2 regions of the Paenibacillus woosongensis genome follow, and region 1 is predicted to be linked to the other one. Evidence: riboswitches for the same ligand, from Rfam matches in the RefSeq annotation. Region 1 holds a riboswitch; the other holds the start of a gene.

Region 1 (10,122 bases):
CCTCCGGTATTCTAGCGCTAATACTTGTACACTATATGCGGGAAAAGAGGGGAGTATGTCCACCGTTCCCGGCAAAAAAAGACCCCTCCCGAAAATCGGCGGAAAGGATCGATCAGCCTCTTCGACTGGCAAGCCTGTTTAGCTGTACGTATTTCCTGTATTATGGTCGGGAACGGGGATCCCCTGAATCGAAGCTGACGGAGTTGTTCCCGCGCCGTTGTTCGGAAACATCGATTGGATTTTGTCCATGACGTATGGAACGGCATCGATCATTTTCTCAAACAGATGGGTTTGATTATCCAGCGGAACGATGTTCACGCCCTGCTTCCCGACAACGAGAAAAGCGATCGGATTGATCGACACGCCTCCGCCGCTGCCTCCGCCAAAAGGCAGTTGTTTATCGTGCGCAGACGCCTCATGGATCTCATCTGTATTATAGTCGCTCCCGCCGGCAGCAAAGCCGAAACCAACGCGGCTAATCGGCAATATAACGCTGCCGTCCGGCGTTTCCACGGGTTCGCCGACAATTGTGTTTACATCCACCATATCTTTGATATTTTCCATGGCCGTTTGCATCAGCCCTTGGATCGGATGATCTGACATGATTAATCCTCCTCTTCAACCTAAGTAATAAGAACTACCTTCACTTCTACAGTGTGCACAGCACATGGCCGTAATATGCGTGACAAAATCAAAAGGAGCCCGCAGGCCCTAAGACCGCGAACTCCCTTAATTTCCTTTGACGGTGAAGCTCAGCCATTTTTTGAATCCGCCTTTTACCTTTAGCACACGAACAATAAGTACGAATCCGGCGTATAGCGCTCGCCCTAAGCGAATTTTGCCGCTGCATTCAAATTCGGTGACAAATTGCGGCGGCTGATCAAAGACGGGCACAACGAACAGCCTGGGCCTTTGCTTTAAGCGTATGTAGCAGGATAACCACCCGATTAACGTCGTTTTCAAGCCCCATAGCACTCCCGATAAAGTTGCGGTATGAGCCGCATTGGACAAAGCAACATTCGTGGACCAGTCCAGCTTGTCAAAAGTAACATACCTTAGCGTGCTTGCCATCCATTGCTTTAGCCCTCTTGTCGCCCGCAGCAAATCATGAAATTGATCTGCCCAAAAACGAACTTTGTCTTTATTGATGTCCTGCGCACTGCTATCCGCTTCTCCCTTTTCAAGATTGCTTGTATGTTTCTGCTCCACCTTGAAGCCGTCCTTCATATTTTTAAAAATGATGTACGGAATTTCATAGCGAAGCCGAGTTAACCCGTAAAGCGTAACTACTTCTATACGAACGGTTTCGTTCCAGTTTACTTTGCGGGCAACCAAGCGAAACTTGATCGGAGATAATAAAATGAGGACCAAAGCAATGCATGCGAGCAAAAGGATCAGGATGACTCCGAGCCAAATCCACACAGGAAAGCCCTCCATACCATTCAAATGACGATCTTGAAATAGTATGGCTCCGTAAAAAGGAAATCATGCGCTGCAGGCTGTGCTACTCCTCATTAACGTCATCAAACGTAAGCTGCTGCTCCTCCAGCTTCTGGAAAAGCAGCTGGGTCTCTTCCTCCAAATTCTCCGCACTTTCAAACTCGTTCAGGTCGGGCAAATCCTGCAGGCTGCCTAGGCCAAAATAATCCAAAAAGGCAGCTGTCGTGCCGTACAAAATTGGCCGTCCGATGGCCTCGGCACGCCCGACCTCCTGAATCAAGTCTTTGTTCACCAGCGTATGAATAGCCCGTTCCGACTTGACGCCGCGAATCTCCTCCACCTCGATCCGGGTTATCGGCTGGCGGTACGCAATGATGGATAAAGTCTCCAACGCAGCCTGGGACAAGGACGAGCGGGTCGGCGAATAGGCCAGCCTTTCGAAATAGGCTGCATGCTCCGGGAGCGTGGCCAGCTGATAATTACCCGCGAGCTGGACGATTTGCAGTCCCCTCCCCTCCCGCTCAAAGGATGACTTCATGTCCAATAGAGCATCGGTGATGATGTCCTGGCGCTGTTCTGTGACTTCGGCAATCTGCTTTACGCTGAGGCCCTCCTCTCCGGCCAGGAACAGCAATCCTTCAATAATCGATTTCAAGTCCCGATAATTCATCTGCCTTTACTTCCCCTCTCCACTCCATCACAATGTCATCAAAAAGTTTGTTTTGGTAACATACGATCTGCTTCATCTTCATCAGCTCCAATATCGCCAGAAAGGTGACCACGATTTCATGACGGTACATCTCCGGATGCAGCAGCTTGGAAAACAGCAGCCTTCCGCCTCTGCCCGTACTCTCCAGCGCAGCGATTACGTCGCGGATCCGATCCTTGACCGAAATTTCGTCCCGGTGAATTCGGGCGACCGAGCTGCGTTTCACGGCGCGGCGCAGCGCCTTCTGAAACGAAGCGATCAAGTCGGCAGCATGCAGCCCTTTTACGGGATTGTCATGCACTTCCGGCATGAAGGGCGATAAATCCTCGGCCTCCTTCGTAAAGATCAGGCTTCGCTCCCATTCCCGCTCGTGCAGATGCTCGGCAATCCCCTTGTATTTGCGATATTCGATCAGCTTGCGGATCAGCTCGTCCCGCGGATCCTCCTCATCCTCCATCAAATAATCGAAATCGTCATCGAATTCGATCACAGGCGGCTTAGGAAGCAGCTGCTTGCTCTTGATCGATAGCAGGGTAGCTGCCATAACGAGAAACTCGCTCGTGATTTCCAGCTCGAGCTCCTGCATGTTATCCAGGTATTCCAGATATTGATCGGTAATTTCACTGACTGATATTTGATATATATCGACCTCTGCCTTATCGATAAGATGAAGCAGCAGGTCCAGCGGACCCTCAAAGGTATCCAGTTTATAAGTTACTGTCGTCAATGGACATCCTCCACCCGTTAGAGGCAGTTCAAAAGGCTTTCCTTATTGCTTTCCTTATTGAACGCAAAGTGAATAAAAAATGCAGTACCCTAATTTAGGGTACTACATTAAATAAGCACTATTTTAGCAAATTCGTCAAGTTGGCCATTTCGATTGCAGCCATTGCAGCATCCCAGCCTTTGTTGCCTGCCTTCGTGCCTGCGCGCTCGATGGCCTGCTCGATATTCTCCGTAGTCACTACACCGAAGATCGTCGGAACACCTGTTTTCAATCCGATCGCGGCTACGCCCTTAGCGACTTCGTTGCATACATAATCATAATGAGACGTTGATCCACGGATGACCGTACCTAGCGTAATGACGGCATCGTATTTGCCGCTTTCGGCCATCTTTTGTGCGGCAAACGGAATCTCGAATGCTCCGGGAACCCAGGCTACGTTTACCTCCTCATCTTTTACACCATGACGTTTCAATGCGTCCAGCGCACCGCCAAGCAGCTTGCTCGTTATAAACTCGTTAAAGCGGCCAACGACGATCCCATATTTCAAACCTTCCGAGACAAGATGTCCTTCAAATACTTGTGCCATAAATCAATTCCTCCAATTTATATGATGGTCTAATTGCCCGATGTTTCGTTCTGCTCGATGTCGTCAAAATGAAGCAAATGCCCCAGTTTCTTCTGCTTCGTATGCAAATAATTGCTGTTGTCCTCATTTTCCTTCATTTGGATAGGGACACGTTCCACGACTTGCAGACCGTAGCCCTCAAGTCCGGTAATTTTACGAGGATTGTTGGTTAGCAGCCGGATCTGACGGACGCCAAGATCCTTCAGAATCTGCGCGCCGATGCCGTAATCTCGCAGGTCAGCCGGGAAGCCGAGCTTCAGGTTGGCATCAACCGTATCCAGTCCTTGCTCCTGCAGCTTGTAAGCCTTGAGCTTGTTGACCAGCCCAATGCCCCGTCCTTCCTGGCGCATGTATAGCAGGACACCGCTGCCTTCCTCTTCGATTTGCCTTAGTGCTGCCTCGAATTGCGGCCCGCAATCGCAGCGGTGGGAATGGAACACGTCTCCGGTCAGACACTCGGAATGGACCCGCACCAGCACAGGCTCCTCGCTGCTGATTTCCCCTTTGACGAGAGCGACATGCTCCTTGGCGTCTACATCGTTCGTATACGCGATCGCGCGGAACTCACCGTAGTCGGTCGGCATGCGTACCTCCACCTCCCGAGTAACGAGCTTCTCCTTCTCGTTGCGGTAATGAATCAAATCCTTGACGCTGATCAGCTTCAAGTCGAACTGCTTGGCAATCTGCACAAGATCCGGCAAGCGCGCCATCGTTCCGTCTTCCTTAATCACTTCGCAGATGACGCCGGCTGGATATGAACCGCACATCCGCGCTAGATCGACCGCCGCTTCCGTATGCCCTGCACGCCGCAGAACACCGCCCTTCTTCGCGATCAACGGGAACATATGCCCTGGTCTGCGGAAGTCGGAAGGCTTCGCGCTGGGATCCATGATCGCCTTCACCGTAAGCGAACGTTCATAGGCCGATATGCCGGTTGTTGTGTCGACATGGTCGATCGATACGGTAAAAGCCGTACCATGATAGTCCGTATTTTGCGCAACCATCGGTTTTAAATCAAGCTCTTCCGCCCGCTCCGAAGTAATCGGCAGACAGACGAGCCCGCGCCCTTCGGTAATCATGAAGTTGATGACCTCAGGCGTCGCCTTCTCGGCAAGAGCCACGAAATCCCCTTCATTCTCCCGGTCCTCATCATCGACAACGATAATGACTTTGCCGCGCATGAGCTCGTAAATGGCCTCCTCCACCCGGTCCAATTGAATATCACTCATAATAGGTCCCTCCTATAGCTGCACGATTAATTGAAGCAATATGACTTATGCGAACCCGTTCTTCATCAGAAACGGCATATCGATGCCTATTGAGGAGTCTTCGGTCTCGGACGGCTCATCCTCGTAATTCTTTTTCCCGAACGCGAGCAAATGCTCAACATATTTGCCAAGGATATCGCATTCCAGATTAACGGTATCCCCCTGGCGTTTATGCGCCAGAACGGTTTCTGCCAAAGTATGGGGAATGATCGATACGCTGAAGATAGGCCCTCCCGCGCGGACGACTGTAAGGCTTATTCCATCGACCGTAATGGAGCCTTTAGGAATAATGTATTTAAACAGGGATTTCTTCGCAGGGGAAATTTCGAAGACGACCGCATTCTGATCCTGCTTCACTCCCGTGATCGTTCCTACTCCGTCTACGTGCCCCTGAACGATATGTCCGCCAAAACGGCCGTTTGCAGCCATAGCTCGTTCCAGGTTTACTTTGCTGCCCGATCTGAGCTGGCTCAGGTTCGTATGGCGGTACGTTTGCGGCATAACGTCTACCGAAAAGGATGAACGGTCAAAATGCGTGGCCGTCAGGCACACCCCGTTGACAGCGACGCTGTCCCCCAGCTTCATCCCTTGGGTCACCGTGTTTGCAAATATGCTGATGACCATCGCCTCGCCCTTGCTTTGAACCGATTTGATGGCGCCTACTTCCTCCACTAGCCCGGTAAACAACTCAGCCCCCTCCTTCCATTAACTTCTGAAATTCTCTATTCATTCCAAGCGGGATATCCCGAAATGCAAACATTATCGCCGATCTGCTCCACGGTTATATCGTTTAAGACAACCGCATCCTTCATAAGTTCGAAGCCATCAAACACAAAGGTGCCTGGCGCATTCAGACCGCCGATGATTTTTGGCGCCATGAATAAAACCACCTCATCAACCAGTTTGCCATTAAGCAGTGATCCGTTAAGACGTCCTCCCCCTTCGACAAGCAGCGAAGAAATGCCGAGTTCGCCAAGCCTGCGCAATCCGGAACGAAGATCGACCTGCGGCCCTTTGCCGCTAACAATAACCTGGATTCCCCGCTCGGTTAACTGTGCCCGCCTGGCTTCAGAAGCCTTCTCCGTCGTCAGCACAATCGTCTGTACGGCGTTATCGCTGAGCACCTTGGCTTCATCAGGTATACGAAGAGTCGAGTCGACAACGATTCTCGCCGGCGAAATGCCAGGTACCGATAGCCTCGTCGTTAAAGAAGGATCATCAGCGATCACCGTATCCACACCGACCATAATCCCATGATGGCGATGGCGCATCGTGTGTACGCGCTCCCTTGATGCAGCGTTTGAAATCCATTTGCTGTCACCGTTTTTAGAAGCGATTTTCCCGTCCAGCGTACTGGCGGTCTTAATCGTGACATACGGCATCCCGGTCGTAATGAATTTGATGAATTTCCGGTTTAGCTTTATCGCCTCATCCCGCAGGACACCGACCTCCACCTCGATTCCGTTTCGCCGCAGCAGCTCTATACCTTTACCGGCCACTTGTGGATTTGGGTCTTCGCAAGCAACAACTACGCGGCTTACCCCGGCCTTGACCAGGCCTTCGCTGCATGGAGGCGTTGCCCCGTGATGGCTGCACGGCTCTAGCGTCACGTAAACCGTGCTGCCTTCTGCCGCCTCGCCGGCCATATTCAGCGCATGAACTTCCGCATGCGGAGTTCCCCGCTTCAAGTGACTGCCAAGACCGATGACAGCTCCATCCTTTACAATAACGGACCCAACCACCGGGTTGATGCCGGTTTGTCCCTGAGACCGGCCCGCCATGTCCAGGGCTAGCCTCATATAGTACTCATCATTAATGATCTCCAAAATATGTTTCACCTCCACCCTGCTTCAAGCAACATCGGCAGCAAACAAATAAGCCCCACCGGAATCCGATGGGGCATGAGAGCAAATGTACGCAAAATGAAAGCACACAAAGTTGGGTATGCGAAAACATAACGGAACATAGGGGCCAATCATCAAAAAGCAGCCCAAGCCGTCGTCGCTCAACCAACTCTTTAAGTATCCCGGTTTCCAACATGACATGATTCTCATGAATGAACATGTCATTGTGAAAATTGGAACTTAAAGAATATGCTTTGATTATATTAGATATACTCGTAGTCGATACGTCATATATCCTGCGTCTCCTTCTCCCATCCAGACTATACTGTCGGTCCCGGAATCTCACCGGCTCAGCCGCAAGCTTCTTATGTAGCGCAAGCGGGTCACGGACTTGTACTAGCTTCAAACTCATTCTATCGAGTCTTCAAGCAGTCATCACCGTCGGTAGGGAATTTCACCCTGCCCCGAAGTTAACGTTGGAAATATTTTATTGTCTTAAATGTGTTGATTAATGGCTTCGTAAAGATGTTACCACCAAAAAAAATAAAAAGCAAGGCGCTAATCTGCATGGACACCTTGCACAACCCTATTGTTCATTTGAACTTGCAATCATATTTGCTCTGAAAAATGATCCTTCAAGCAGCGATTGCTGTTTACAGTAAATACGTATTTCCACTCATTTCCTTCTGGTTCAAGCCACTCAAATTGATAGGAAATTTCATGCCCCGCTTTCTTGATACTGAAGCACCGGATGACTGTTTCCCGGTCATAAGAGTGATCTATTAATAGTTTCCCCACTTCAATAAGCGGCGTCTCAACCTCCTGATCAACGCATTTTTCCGCATCCTCTTTTCTCAAGTAGACGCTACCGCAATGGATACAGCTATACATAAGAGTCCTCCTCCCACTTCAATCAATTTTTACTTTTTTTATTTTTAACCGGTTACGTTTGCGCAAAATACTGTCAAACTAAACGGTTGCATTAATTCGTTAGTAGTAGGTACTAGGTAGCAATCTATTTGATGAACAGAATATCTCTAGCAATACTCAATTTCAAGCTATTATTTTCAATAGGTATGCAAAATTAGCACCTGAAACATAAGAAAAAATACTAGTGAATTAATTTTTAGTAAATTTAAGGTATAATAAGAACATTTGTTTGATTATTCATAAATTTCATGCTATTATTACCTAATTGGTAACAAGAGATTACTTAACATTAAAACATGATGGAGCTGAGAACACAATATGAAATAACAGAGAATCTTGTTTATATCTAATAAAATTAATAATATTCCTGCTTCCCGGCGTACTTTTCTAGCTAAGAAGGAATCTTAAAATTTGTCGTGAGCTAACTATGTGATAATACCATTTTGGTAACATAAAAAAGGAACAGTGAGGTGAGTAGATGAAACGAGGACATTCACGGTTTAGCTGGCAGGACCTTTATTACGACGAAAGATTCGAACATAACCGCAGATGAGAAAAAGCTATTATGACCGGGAGTACTTGCAGAGAAATAAACCAAGCGGCCACTTTGCATAAAAGCGTTTGTCGGCGGGAAAATTACATACAACATGCTGACAAGGAGGTAATTATTGTGGCCAAGCCGGACGATCGTTCCGATAATGTGGAGAAATTACAGGATGCCATCCAGGATACCATTGAAAATTTCCGTGAAGGACAGGATTATTTAAGCGAGCATGCCGACGAAATCAGCGGCGAAGAGAAGGCCCAAATCGAGGCTAAAAATGAACGCCGTTTGCACAGTATCGAAGGCTTCCGCGAAGAGGTTAAAGACGAAGCCGCCGACGCTCGAAAGTAATCCAAACCTGCCTGTTAACTCTTAACTTCAGAGAGAACCAGGATCATCCTATCCTGTGTTCTCTCTTTCCTATTGGCTATTTCAACTATGTTCATCCTCAATAAAAAAATGACAGCGATCTCCCGATCGATGCCATTCTTCTTCAAGCTTCGCTTTAATTAAGCTTCGTCCCAAACGGTAACTTCCTTCATTTTGTCGCCAGGACGGATTTCGTCCACAAACTCCATGCCGGAGGTCACTTTTCCGAACACCGTGTGTACCCCGTTTAAATGCGGCTGTGGCTCATAAACGATAAAGAACTGGCTTCCGCCCGTATCTTTGCCCGCATGCGCCATAGACAGCACGCCACGCTCGTGCTTCGTCGTATTCGTAGCCGTCTCGCATTTGATGGTGTAGCCAGGTCCGCCTGTGCCGTTTCCAGTTGGGCAGCCGCCTTGGGCCACGAAACCAGGGATAACACGGTGGAACGTTAGTCCGTTATAGAAGCCGGAGTTAGCCAGCTTCTCGAAGTTTGCTACAGTGCCCGGCGCTTCTTCCGGCAAAAATTGAATTTCTACCTCTCCGCCTTTTTCCAGTACGATCTTGCCTTTTTTCATATCGGATCACTTCCTTCTTTATTCTCAGTAAGACAAACCTCTTACAGTTTACTATGAAATCGGGTTATGAGCAAAAAAATCCGCCGCCAATTTTGGCGGCGGAACGATTAAGCCTTATTTAAACGAAGGCTGCTTGGAAATACGCTCGGGAATGACATCGCACGAGATGATATCCTCCAGCGTCTCGCGCTTAACGACAACGTCGCTAACCCCATCCTGGACGAAGATGACCGCCGGACGCCGAATACGGTTATAATTGCTGGCCATGGCGTAGTTATACGCTCCTGTGCAGGATACAGCAAGCAGATCTCCCTGGTTAGCCTTAGGCAGCTCCAGATCCCAAATGAGCATATCCCCGCTCTCACAGCATTTGCCGGCAATCGACACCGTCTCTTCGTTGTCATCATTGCCCCGGTTCGCCAGCATGGCCTCGTATTTGGAGTCGTACAACGCTGGACGCGGGTTATCCGTCATCCCGCCGTCAACAGCAACATATTTGCGCACGCCGGGAATGTCCTTCGTCGAGCCGATCGTATACAACGTTGTACCGGCATCGCCGATAATGCTGCGGCCCGGCTCTACCCAAATTTCTGGAATTTGCGCATAGACTAATGCGAAGTGCTTCTTCACCGCATCTGTAATCGCTTTGACATACTGAGATACATGCAGCGGCTGATCCTCCTCGGTGTAACGGATTCCAAAGCCTCCACCCAGATTGATGACCTTGAACACGACGCCAAGCGTCTCCTTGACGTCCGCCGCAAATTGAGCAACGCGCTCTACGGCAAGCTCGAAGCCCTCCACTTCAAAAATTTGCGAACCGATATGAGAATGCAGGCCAAGCAAACGCAGATTCAGGCTGCCGGAGGCAAGCTCTACCGCCTCTTTCGCCGAGCCGTTCCCAATATCGAAGCCAAATTTCGAGTCGGTCTGGCCTGTTGAAATGAATTCATGCGTATGTGCTTCCACACCAGGAGTCACGCGCAGGAGCACGTTCACAGCGACGCCCTTCTCAGCAGCGATTGCTTGCAGCATATGCAGCTCCGTGAAATTGTCCACAACGAAGCAGCCAATGCCCGCGCTAATGG
Region 2 (10,122 bases), 1.7 Mb from region 1:
TTAGTATAATGGTTTTTGACATCGATTACAGTTCCGGCTACCGAATTTACAAATCTTAGACAATTTTTAGTGGCAATCTTCCTGCACATCTGATATACCTATGGAGTAGCATATATACAGAAAATGGGGATAAGGGGTCGAATGTGATTGAAAAGGAAGCTTGCGGACTACAAGCCGCTATTATGGATTTTGGCCATTCCGGTGCTTAACGTTTTTTATGGGATATTAAATCACGGCAATACAACCGTACGAAGCCTGATGATCTCTTGGGATGACCACATCCCTTTCATATCTGCTTTTATTATTCCGTATATTCTGTGGTATCCGTTCATCATCAGTATGCTCTTCGCTTATTTCCTTAAAAATAAAACAACGTACTATCGCACGCTGCTCACGCTTTGCCTGGGACTCATCGCCAGTTACATCACCTTCTATTTCTACCAGACGACCGTAGGGCGTCCGGAGATTACCGAAACGGGGCTCACCTACTGGCTGGTTGATTTCATTTACCGGACCGACGGGCCTTATAACTGTTTTCCGAGCATCCATGTCCTGACCAGTTATTTGATGCTTAAAGGGCTGGCCGAATGCAAATGGTCCGCCTTATCCAAGTGGACAATTATCATTGCGTCCTGGACGATTACAGCATCCACGGTGTTCGTCAAACAGCATGTTCTCCTGGATATCGTCGGGGCTATCGTGTTAGTCGAAGTGTTGTATTTCGTGGTGCGGAGATGGGTTTTCGCGGTGAACCCCAGCCTTTCCCCAGCCAATCAGCTCGTACGGGAACCGACCCGGGAAGTTTCGAATAGTTAAGCAGTTGGTATATTTTCACAAAAAAAGCACCCCTTCCCTGGGTGCATGCTATTTTATTGAACCGCCAGTACTTCTTGCGGTATGTTGATTTCCTGGATTTCATTATAATTGGAGTATTTGCTCCAACTTTCGCTTTTTATGGAAAATGTGTTGCCTGACATCGTTACGTCCATATCCGTAGATAAGCTGACTTCAACCGGGTAATAAGTGTCTTTGCGGACAGTATACACGATGTTGGCCTTCCTAATTTTTATATCGGTGTAGTTATCCGTAAGCGGCTCGCCACGATAATTCGTCTGATTTCTGTAGCTTTTGGTGAATTTTAACAGCTGGCTGTCATTTAGCTTCGCTCGGATAACATAGTGTCCTCCCTCTTCGCTGACTTCCAGCGCATCCTCCACGGAGCGGTACGGCTCTAGCTGCCGCCAGGGATAGCCTGCCTCCACCATGCTTGGCATCGCTTTGCTCCTCATCTCTTCATTCATCTTCATCCAGTCATTCCCCAACTTCATGTAAATAGCATCTTTCGTGACATACTGCTCCATAACCATGGACATGTCCTCGGTGTGCATTTTCGTCTGGGTGCTTGAATGGGTCTGAAACGGTTCTTTAATGATATCGCTTCTCGTCAGCGAATCGATAATTTGTTCGGTGGATGCCGTATTTGAAACCCTGTTTATAATAGTCTGGTATACATCCACTTCAGTCGAGAAGCTCATGAGTTCCTTTCCAGCCTCGTTCATCCGTTGTATAAGCTCCTCCGCCTTCGGCAAATTTTGATTCGAAGTGGTCGCATTCGCATTCGAGCTTTTGTTGTTCTTGCTATCACTAACTGTAGACGTATTAACCTCCTCTGTGTTTGATTTCACTGTGCAGCCCGAAGCGACCACCGCCGCCATGAGACCTGCTATTAAGATTGCCATCCATTTGTTCAAGACATGTATCCTCCTATAGCCCATGCATTTTTCCAGTTCTTTACGATCATTTCTTTTTAAGGTAACCATTCGCTCTATTCTTGTCAATAACAAGAAAGCTCCTTCGCCTTCTAGTAAGCAAACGATTGCTGCTGATCGGAAGTGATGAACTACGACACCCGCGGCGCCGTGGCGCGAGGCTGAAACTCGAGACAGAACGTGAGACCAAGACACGAGACCAAAACACGAGACCAAGACATTAGACTGAAGCTCACATATGACCAAGAATACAAGCCAAAAAGGACGCCTGCCGGCGTCCTCTGGTATGTCCAATCCTATGCTACCTACCCACTTGGTTCCGTTCCTTATGCCTCGTCCACAAATCCAAGCTCTCGGAGCAATTTCAGCAAGATCACTGCAGCTTGGGCGCGGGTTATCTTCCCGTGAGCCTCGAAATTGCCCTGCGGATCGCCCTTCACCATACCCCGGTCCGCTAGATAGGCAGCGCCAGGGAACGCCCAGGCAGGAATCGCGTGCTGATCCTTAAATACCGCCAAAGAGCCCGGTATATTGCTTCCATCGCTGCCGTCCACAAGGCGGAGGGCATGGGCGACCATTACAGCCATTTCGGCGCGGTTTAGCTCTTGATCCGGATTGAAATGGCCGGATTCATCGCCGGTTACGATCCCATACTGTGCAGCAGAGCCGATCTCCGCGGCATGCGGCGTATTTGGGCCGACATCAGCAAATCGGCTATCCCCGATTGCTGTAACTGAGGCCAATCCCAGGCTCCGCATCAGCAAAGCTGCAAATTCGCCTTTGCTCACTGCTTGCCCCGGAGCAAATATGGAATCCTCCGTTCCTCTGGCGATCATTCGCGAAGCCAAGGCTTCAATCGCCTGCTGGGCCCAGTGCCCATGAATATCCGCAAACGTTTTGCGGTATTCCAGCACAGCATAGATGCTGTTGCCAGGGCGTTTGATTTCAAGGGCAGCCCCTTCATTTGTGCGTATTTTCACCGCAGGCACGAAGAGCAATTCACCAGTCGCTTCATCATATTGCACCGCCGTTAATAGCTTATCGGCAAAATGATCGGGAATGCCGATCGTTCGGCTGACATAGGTTAGCCCGAAATAACGGATCTCCCGTTCCTCGTCTTTCCCGGATAAAGTCACTTTAAAATCAAAGACCGTACCGGGTACGATTCCGGCTCCCTGAGCCGCGGCTTTACCGTTAATCTGCTGCAGCTTCTCTCCTGTGACGGGTGCCAAAATGACATTAACCGAAGCCTCCTGCCAATCCAGCGCGCCATTACCGCCCTCTAACTGCTGTAAACCCAGCACATGCAGCGGAAGAAGATAACTCGCTGATGCGGTACGGATGACCATGACGAGGTTCTTGTCTCTAGAGGATGCTGATGCCAGCGCCTTTGCCTGAAGAGACACCTTCACTGCTTGCAAAGCGGAACCCGATCCGGCAAAGTCCTTATCCTCCGCCTGAATCATGACCTCACGGTTCCCTTGCTCGGCGGCTGCCAAAGCAGCTTCAACGTCAGACAGCTGCGCGGTAATCCGGATCATTTCCGTGCCGTCCGCTGCGATTTCTTTTGTCCGCTGCAGCTGTTCGCCGGACAGCACATGCGCTCCCTGACTGCCGTTTCCACTGGGGCCGTGGTCCTTATCCGGCTCATTTTTGCCATTTCCTTGGCTCCCGCCGACGGTGTTGCTGCCACCACCAGCATTGCCGCCGCCAGCATTGCCAGACCCGCTGCCATTTCCAGGTTTGCTCTCAGGCTTCGCTTGTTCAACAATACGCCCTTCTACCCGAGGATGGACCGTCCCTCCCTGCTGCTCCACATGCTCGATAAAGATCTCATAGTCGGGATACCCGAGATCCTCATGGTACGCGCCAAGCGCAACCGCCTCGGCAAAGGAAGCATAACCGTCTCCCCCGTTGGCCACGAAGCTGTTGGTTGCCAAGCGGTAAATCGCAGACTCATTCAGCGGAATGTACCGCTCACCATTTTGAATCTGGATATCATACACTTTGCTGCCAGCCGGAGCTTTCGGATCCCACTTGAACTTCATGCCGGCGACCTGCGGAAATTTACCCGGCAGATCGGCAAGCTTGGCGCCGCTAACGCCATTCTCCAGTCCATCCTTAAGCTGTTTGCCGGTCACATCCAAAATATACAGCGTGTTCCCAAACGGCATCACCGTACGCAGCTCGCCCATCGTAATTTCGCCTTCGTCTATGGAAGCGCGGATTCCCCCGCCATTGGTCAGGGCAATATCCGCATTTTTGAGATCCTTCGCTTTCGCCAGCATGCCATCGGCAATGAGGTTCCCCAGATTCGTCTCTCTGGAGCGCACATGGTCGCGCTCCCCGTCGAGAACAACGCCGGCAATTCCGATCACCTGCTTCTTGAGTACGTCCAGTTCAGCGTTATATGGCTCCAGCATCGCTTTCAGCTCGCGATCTTCCTCTACCTGGCTGTCTACGGGAAGGAGTCTTCCGGACGTTTGGCCCGCTCCCGTCAGCACGACGCCGTTACGGTCAAAATAAAGATCGACGCGGCCCAAATATTTCCCCCATTCATTGGCCTGCACGATCACCGTCGGCGCGCCGCCATCCGAATTCAAGATGATTTCCGGCTCATCCAGCTTCGTATGGGTATGGCCGCCGACAATCAGGTCGATCCCGTCCACTGCGCCAGCGAGCTGTTTATCCCGGCTATAGCCTAGATGGGACAAGGCGATAATGATCTGAATTCCTTCTTGCTCCATCGCCTTTACCGTCTCAGCTGCAGCCTCTGCAGCGGGAAGAAATGCAACATTTTTTCCGGGACTCGATGTTTCCTTGGTGTCTTCTGTAGTCAGGCCCATCACACCAACACGCTTGCCGTTGACGTCAAACACGACATACGGATACACGCCAGCATCCCCTGCCGCTTGAGAAGTGCCAGCCCTCATCGTCTTAGGCGATCTAATCCATGGCACCATATGATTATCCTTGCTGAAATCAATGTTCGAGCTTACCAGCGGGAACTGTGCCTGGCTCACAAATTCGGCAAGTACGGCTGTTCCCCGGTCAAACTCGTGATTGCCGAAGGTCATTGCGTCATATTGCAGCTGATTCATAAACGCCAAATCAGCCAACCCCAGCCACTTGGTAAAATAAAGATCCCCCGAGAACACATCCCCTGCATCGACCAACAGGCTGTTTCCGGCCGTCTCCTCGCGGATTTCCCTGACAAGGGTTCCGCGTCTTGCGACATCGGCTAAATGGGCATGCGTATCATTGGTATGCATCACCGTCAGCTTCCAGTCCGCCGGGGCAGCCTCACTCACGGTAACTTTCGCCATAGCCATGCCATAGCCGTCTTCGCTGATTGCCGTAACCTCCGCACTCCCGGCAGATACAGGTGTAACGAGGCCATCTCCATTTACCGCCGCGATACCGGGATTGGAGGATGTCCAGTTCACACCGATTTGGCCAACGCCGACGGCGTCCACCACTGCCGTCAGCTTCTCCCCGGCACCGCCCAAATTAAGGCGCAAGTCCGTCTTATTCAAGGTTACCTTAGTAACCTCCAACTCCAGGACAGTCACGGTGCCGCCAACCTCGTTTGCAACAAGCAGCAGCGGGCGCCCCGTCGGGCTGTCTGGCGCAGGAATGAACTCCAGTCCCTCCGGCCCCGTATCGGTATCCAGGCCCGCGCCGAAATCGCGTGTATTCGTATAATTGACGAATTCCGGCGCCGCCGGGTCAGTCACGTCATAAGTCATCACGCCGCCGATCCGCTCCAGCCCGATAAAAGCAAACACTTTATCGCCGACCCGGCCAACCGAGACGTATTCGGGCTCAGGGCCTTTTTTGCCGCTGCGATCATCCTTCTCTGCCTTGCTGTTGCTCGCATTGAAATAATCCGGCAGACGCTGAGCTGTAATTTGCTCAAAATCACTGCCGCTATCATACACAAGCCGCATGTCCGCAGCATTCCATATGGAGAAAGAACGTCCCCCGTACAAATAGACCTCGTCGTTCCCCATATCCCCGGCGACCTCGACTTTATCGTAAACCGTTCCCTTGCCCTCTAGAAACTGCGCTGCCGCAGAGTCGGGGTTCAGCCGGGTTCGCAGCTTGCCAAGCGTTGTGCCGTTCACCCGGTCAGGCCATTCGGTGACATCTCCTTCATTGGCCGTAAACAGATAGGTCTGACCGCCAAAATCATAGGCAGCTATTCCATCCGGCATATATTGGCCGAAGAATGGAACATTCTCCAGCTTGATCGTCCCGTCCTTCACCAAGTCCAACGAATTGGCCGGGTCGTTTAAATCTTTCACTCCTAGCCCGCGCACGGCTGTTACCGTTTTGGCGACGATATCGATCTCAGCGATCGCATTGTTCTCTTGCAGCGACACATAAGCGGTCTCTCCATCTGAAGAAAGGGCAATATACTCCGGTTCCAAATCGAACAAGGCATCGGCTTTATTCCCCGGACCAGTGATGCTGCCGTCTGCGCCGGAAGCTCCACGGATATGCACCAAATCATCGATCACCGCAGGATCATCAAATTTAACATGCGTCACCTCTTCGGTCAGCGTATCGACGATCGTAACGCTGCCTTCCGGATCGATCCCGGCAAGCCGCGGTTCTCCTTCATCCGCCGTCAGTATATAGCGTCCGTCCGGCGTAAACAGAAGCATGTCCGGCTGCACGCCGGCCTCGTAAGTCGTCAGCAAATTCCCGTCCTCATCCATGACGAGTATTTTGCCCGCTTTGGCCGCATCCGCTTCCTGTACTGCTACAGCTATGCGCTTCGTTTCCGCATGTACATCGACGCTGGTCAAGTCGCCGTATTGGAAGCCGTCCGTCTCTGCCAGCTCCTTGACTTGAATCGTCTTCTCCTTCGTTAAAGCACCGCCGGCCAGCTTGACGATATCAAGGCTTGGCGGGTTGGAGGAACCGTTAACGAGGTAGAACCTCCCGTTCCCTTTATTGTATTTCACGATCTCGGCCACGCCGCCGTCCTTGTTGGTGGAGCCAACCCGGTATGAACCGATTTTGCGAATGTAAAGCTTGTCTGTAAAATCGTAAGAGGCCGCTGCAACGTATACATTTTGCGTTACGGAATATGCTTCCGCAGGTTGTCTATGACCGGCTTGTCCGGCATCGGTTTGGAGTTCGCCAGCCTGCGGCCCGCCAGCGCCAATTTCTCCCGCCTCAAGCTGCTCCAAATGATCAAGTGCTGCGTTATCATCTTCAGCATAAGCCGCAGCCCCTGTAAATAGTGAGCCGGCAAGAAGCTGAACCGCCAGCAGTAAATATACAATCCTCCTGCCCATATTTCGCAACATGAATTCCCTCCCTGTATGATGATTACTATCGCCCCCATCATATAGAACAAATGTTATCGTTAACGCTTTAAATGTAGCGCTTTATGTAAATTAGCTGATTGACCCATAAATGCAAAAAAACAGCAGGCTTCTTCTTGTCAGGAAGATGAATCCGCTGGCCTTGTTATACTTTATTGCCATCTCACTGGTGAATATGACCGAGCTGCTCCAAATTTTGCGGTCATTTCTCCGCGATGCGTATCACAAAAAATCGATCACCACCTGCCTTCCACTGGAAGACAACGATGATGATCGATCCGAAAGCAATCATTTCTATATAAAATAAACTATTGAAATGAATGTGCAGCAGGCAGATCAAGTTCATTATATATCAACCGTTGTACTAAGATGCTGTACCATAAGATGCACACCAAACGGTCCTAATTAAATGGAATACAGGCATCTAATCAAACTCCAAACAATTGTTTTAGGGAAGTAGATGGATTTAAGACTCTAAAATCATGGATCCCACCCATCATGGGCAGCTTCTCTCCTTCTAGCGATATGAAATCCATTTAAATCTATTTTTCCCTTCTTGCTGCAAAAACTAACTACTATAAATCCATTTATTTTATTATAAGTTGAACCCAACAAATAAATATGTGGCAAGTACGTACATGTTGTTCATCTTATCTACATGAATTATGAAGACTTAAGTGCCGCATCAGGCGCTGCCTGTGACTGCCGGGAAATCACGAACAGCGTAGCCCAGATCAGCATAAAACCGAAGGCCTGAGCGACCGTGACCATCTCCTGAAAGGCAATCCAGTTGATAAGTACTCCGACCATCGGGAAGCTTAGCTCTGCAAGTGTGGCGACCGAGGCCTTGGTCGTAGTGAGCCCTTTATAGTAGACGAGCAGGCTGAGCAAGCCTGGCAGCAGCGCTTGACCGAGCAAATTCAAGGATACGGCCGCAAAAGCGCCAGCCTCAGTAGGTATGTTCCAAGCTGCCCCTTCGTTCCAGGTAATTGCGAACAACAACGGCAGTGCCAGCACGAAGCGAAGCGAGGTTACCGTCTCGTATTTCATTTGGCCCACCATCAGACGGCCCATTACTGTAGAACCGCCCCACAGCGCCGCCGCGCCAAGCGACAGCAGGCTGCCGACCTGTACAATTTCGCTCCAGTGCCCGATCGGCAGGGTAAAGCCGAAGGTCAGCAGATAGGTGCCGGCCAGTGCCAGAATAATCAGCCAAGAGAAATGACGCGGCAGCCGTTCCTTCAGCAACATTCTTGCCAGGACGATCGCAAACAGCGGCTGGAGCTTCTGCAGAAGCAGAACGGCATTGGGATTGCCATGAACGAGTCCCATCGTGAACAGGATGGTGGCTATGGCCGATCCGCCCCACGAAATGAAGAGCAGGGCTCCGGCTTGCTTCCAGCCCAATCCTCGCAGCTCCTGGCGATTCTTCCACATGACCGGAATGGCAATCAAGGCGATGATGATATGCTCCAGCAGCACGATTTGCGCCGATGTGAGCGACTTGAGCAAAATGATGCGAAATAGCGGATCGGCCCCCCAAAGGGCAGCTCCGAGAACGACTAGCCAGAACCCGCTTTTCGGTCGGGCGGCCTGCAGCGGCAGCGAAGGTTTGATTTTGACTCCTACAGTTGCGTTTTCCATCTTGCAGTCTCCTTACCTTGAATACGGAGTCTTATGTGCAGAAAACCCCCGTCATCGACATCGTCGACCTGTACGGGGGCTGATCAAATAAGCTTGCCTGGACATGACAAATCCGCAGCATGCTTACCCTTGATCTTCTCCCATCCGGACTTTACCGTCGGCCCTGGATTTTCACCAGATCAGTCCCTGCCTCATTCAGACAGGGAGTCGCGGGCTGAAGGCCGTTCAAGGAACGGACTATCACCGCCGGTCAGGAATTTCACCTTACCCCGAAGATCCATATTCAAATGTTATTTTTGTTATTATCAAGCTCTGTTTGTTGCCTTGAATTTAGAATACTACAAATTAATACTTATTCCAGTGAAGGAAGTCACACTTGAAACCATCCCATGACATGTTTCATGTAAATTCATTTCACTTTCAATTATTATAACATTATTTCATACGTTGTGTAATCCACTTTTTATTCCAACGGTTTGTTAAAATGTACTATATAAATATCCTGTAAAAAAAGAGGTGCCCACCATCTTGCCTACTCTGCTTGAATTGGAACAATTGAAGAAGAGCCATGCCGACTCGCCCGGGACTCTTCTATTTAGCAATGTCAGCGCAGCGGTAGCCCGCCACGACCGCGTTGCCCTTCTGGGCATGTCAGGGCAAGGCAAAAGCACCTTGCTGCGAATTTTATCCCTGCTGGATATAGCCGATGAAGGCGATATCCGCCTAGAGGGCATATCTTCCACGCAAATCGATCCTATAGAATGGCGCAAAGCTGTCTGCTACGTGGCCCAGCAGGCCGTTATGCTGCCCGGCAGCGTCGAGGATAATTTGCGGACGGTGCATCAATTGCACCGCATTCCTTACGACGCTCCGCTTGTGGGCAAGCTGCTTGCACAAGCAGGCCTTGAGACGATCGACCTCAGCAAAACTGCAGCCGATTTATCCGGCGGGGAGAAGCAGCGCATCGCCCTGATCCGGTCGCTGCTGCTGCGGCCAAAAATACTATTGCTCGACGAAATCACAGCTTCGCTGGATCAGAGCAACGCCATAAGGGTAGAAGAACTGCTTCAACAATGGCATCGCCAGGAAGGCACCGCCATGATCTGGGTGACGCATCAACTGGAGCAGGCTGCCCGGATCAGCGATTATGTCTGGTTTATGGGTGATCACACCTTGCTGGAAAGGACACCGGCGAAGCAGTTTTTTGAGCAGCCTGAGACAGGTCTTGCCCGCAAATTCCTGAATCAGCCGCTGGACAGAGGTGAATTATGTCTCTCTTAGCACTCAGCTTTACAATCATTTTCGTGATGGTCACGATGCTGATCTCCGTATGGCAGAAGCTTGATCTGGAGAAGGATATCGCCAGCGGA

What was found. Region 1 has a riboswitch for FMN ahead of ribD (bifunctional diaminohydroxyphosphoribosylaminopyrimidine deaminase/5-amino-6-(5-phosphoribosylamino)uracil reductase RibD). Riboswitches for the same ligand answer to the same signal wherever they lie in the genome.
Region 2: it holds a riboswitch for FMN, as region 1 does, so the genes downstream of both, QNH46_RS06420 (DMT family transporter) here and ribD (bifunctional diaminohydroxyphosphoribosylaminopyrimidine deaminase/5-amino-6-(5-phosphoribosylamino)uracil reductase RibD) in region 1, are expected to answer to the same signal.

The regions. Positions count from the first base shown of each region.
Region 1 covers NZ_CP126084.1:3,209,811-3,219,932, forward strand. The annotation lists gene ytfJ (GerW family sporulation protein) at 139-603, opposite strand; gene QNH46_RS14745 (DUF2953 domain-containing protein) at 730-1,422, opposite strand; gene scpB (SMC-Scp complex subunit ScpB) at 1,505-2,110, opposite strand; gene QNH46_RS14755 (segregation and condensation protein A) at 2,079-2,876, opposite strand; gene ribH (6,7-dimethyl-8-ribityllumazine synthase) at 2,995-3,462, opposite strand; gene QNH46_RS14765 (bifunctional 3,4-dihydroxy-2-butanone-4-phosphate synthase/GTP cyclohydrolase II) at 3,492-4,730, opposite strand; gene QNH46_RS14770 (riboflavin synthase) at 4,776-5,456, opposite strand; gene ribD (bifunctional diaminohydroxyphosphoribosylaminopyrimidine deaminase/5-amino-6-(5-phosphoribosylamino)uracil reductase RibD) at 5,492-6,595, opposite strand; FMN riboswitch at 6,913-7,089, opposite strand; gene QNH46_RS14780 (hypothetical protein) at 7,223-7,504, opposite strand; gene tlp (small acid-soluble spore protein Tlp) at 8,214-8,438, shown strand; gene QNH46_RS14790 (peptidylprolyl isomerase) at 8,597-9,034, opposite strand; gene lysA (diaminopimelate decarboxylase) at 9,149-10,122, opposite strand, start outside.
Region 2 covers NZ_CP126084.1:1,474,872-1,484,993, reverse strand. The annotation lists gene QNH46_RS06435 (phosphatase PAP2 family protein) at 148-816, shown strand; gene QNH46_RS06430 (DUF6612 family protein) at 870-1,751, opposite strand; gene QNH46_RS06425 (choice-of-anchor I family protein) at 2,096-7,090, opposite strand; gene QNH46_RS06420 (DMT family transporter) at 7,772-8,752, opposite strand; FMN riboswitch at 8,881-9,033, opposite strand; gene QNH46_RS06415 (ABC transporter ATP-binding protein) at 9,281-10,033, shown strand; gene QNH46_RS06410 (ABC transporter permease) at 10,021-10,122, shown strand, end outside.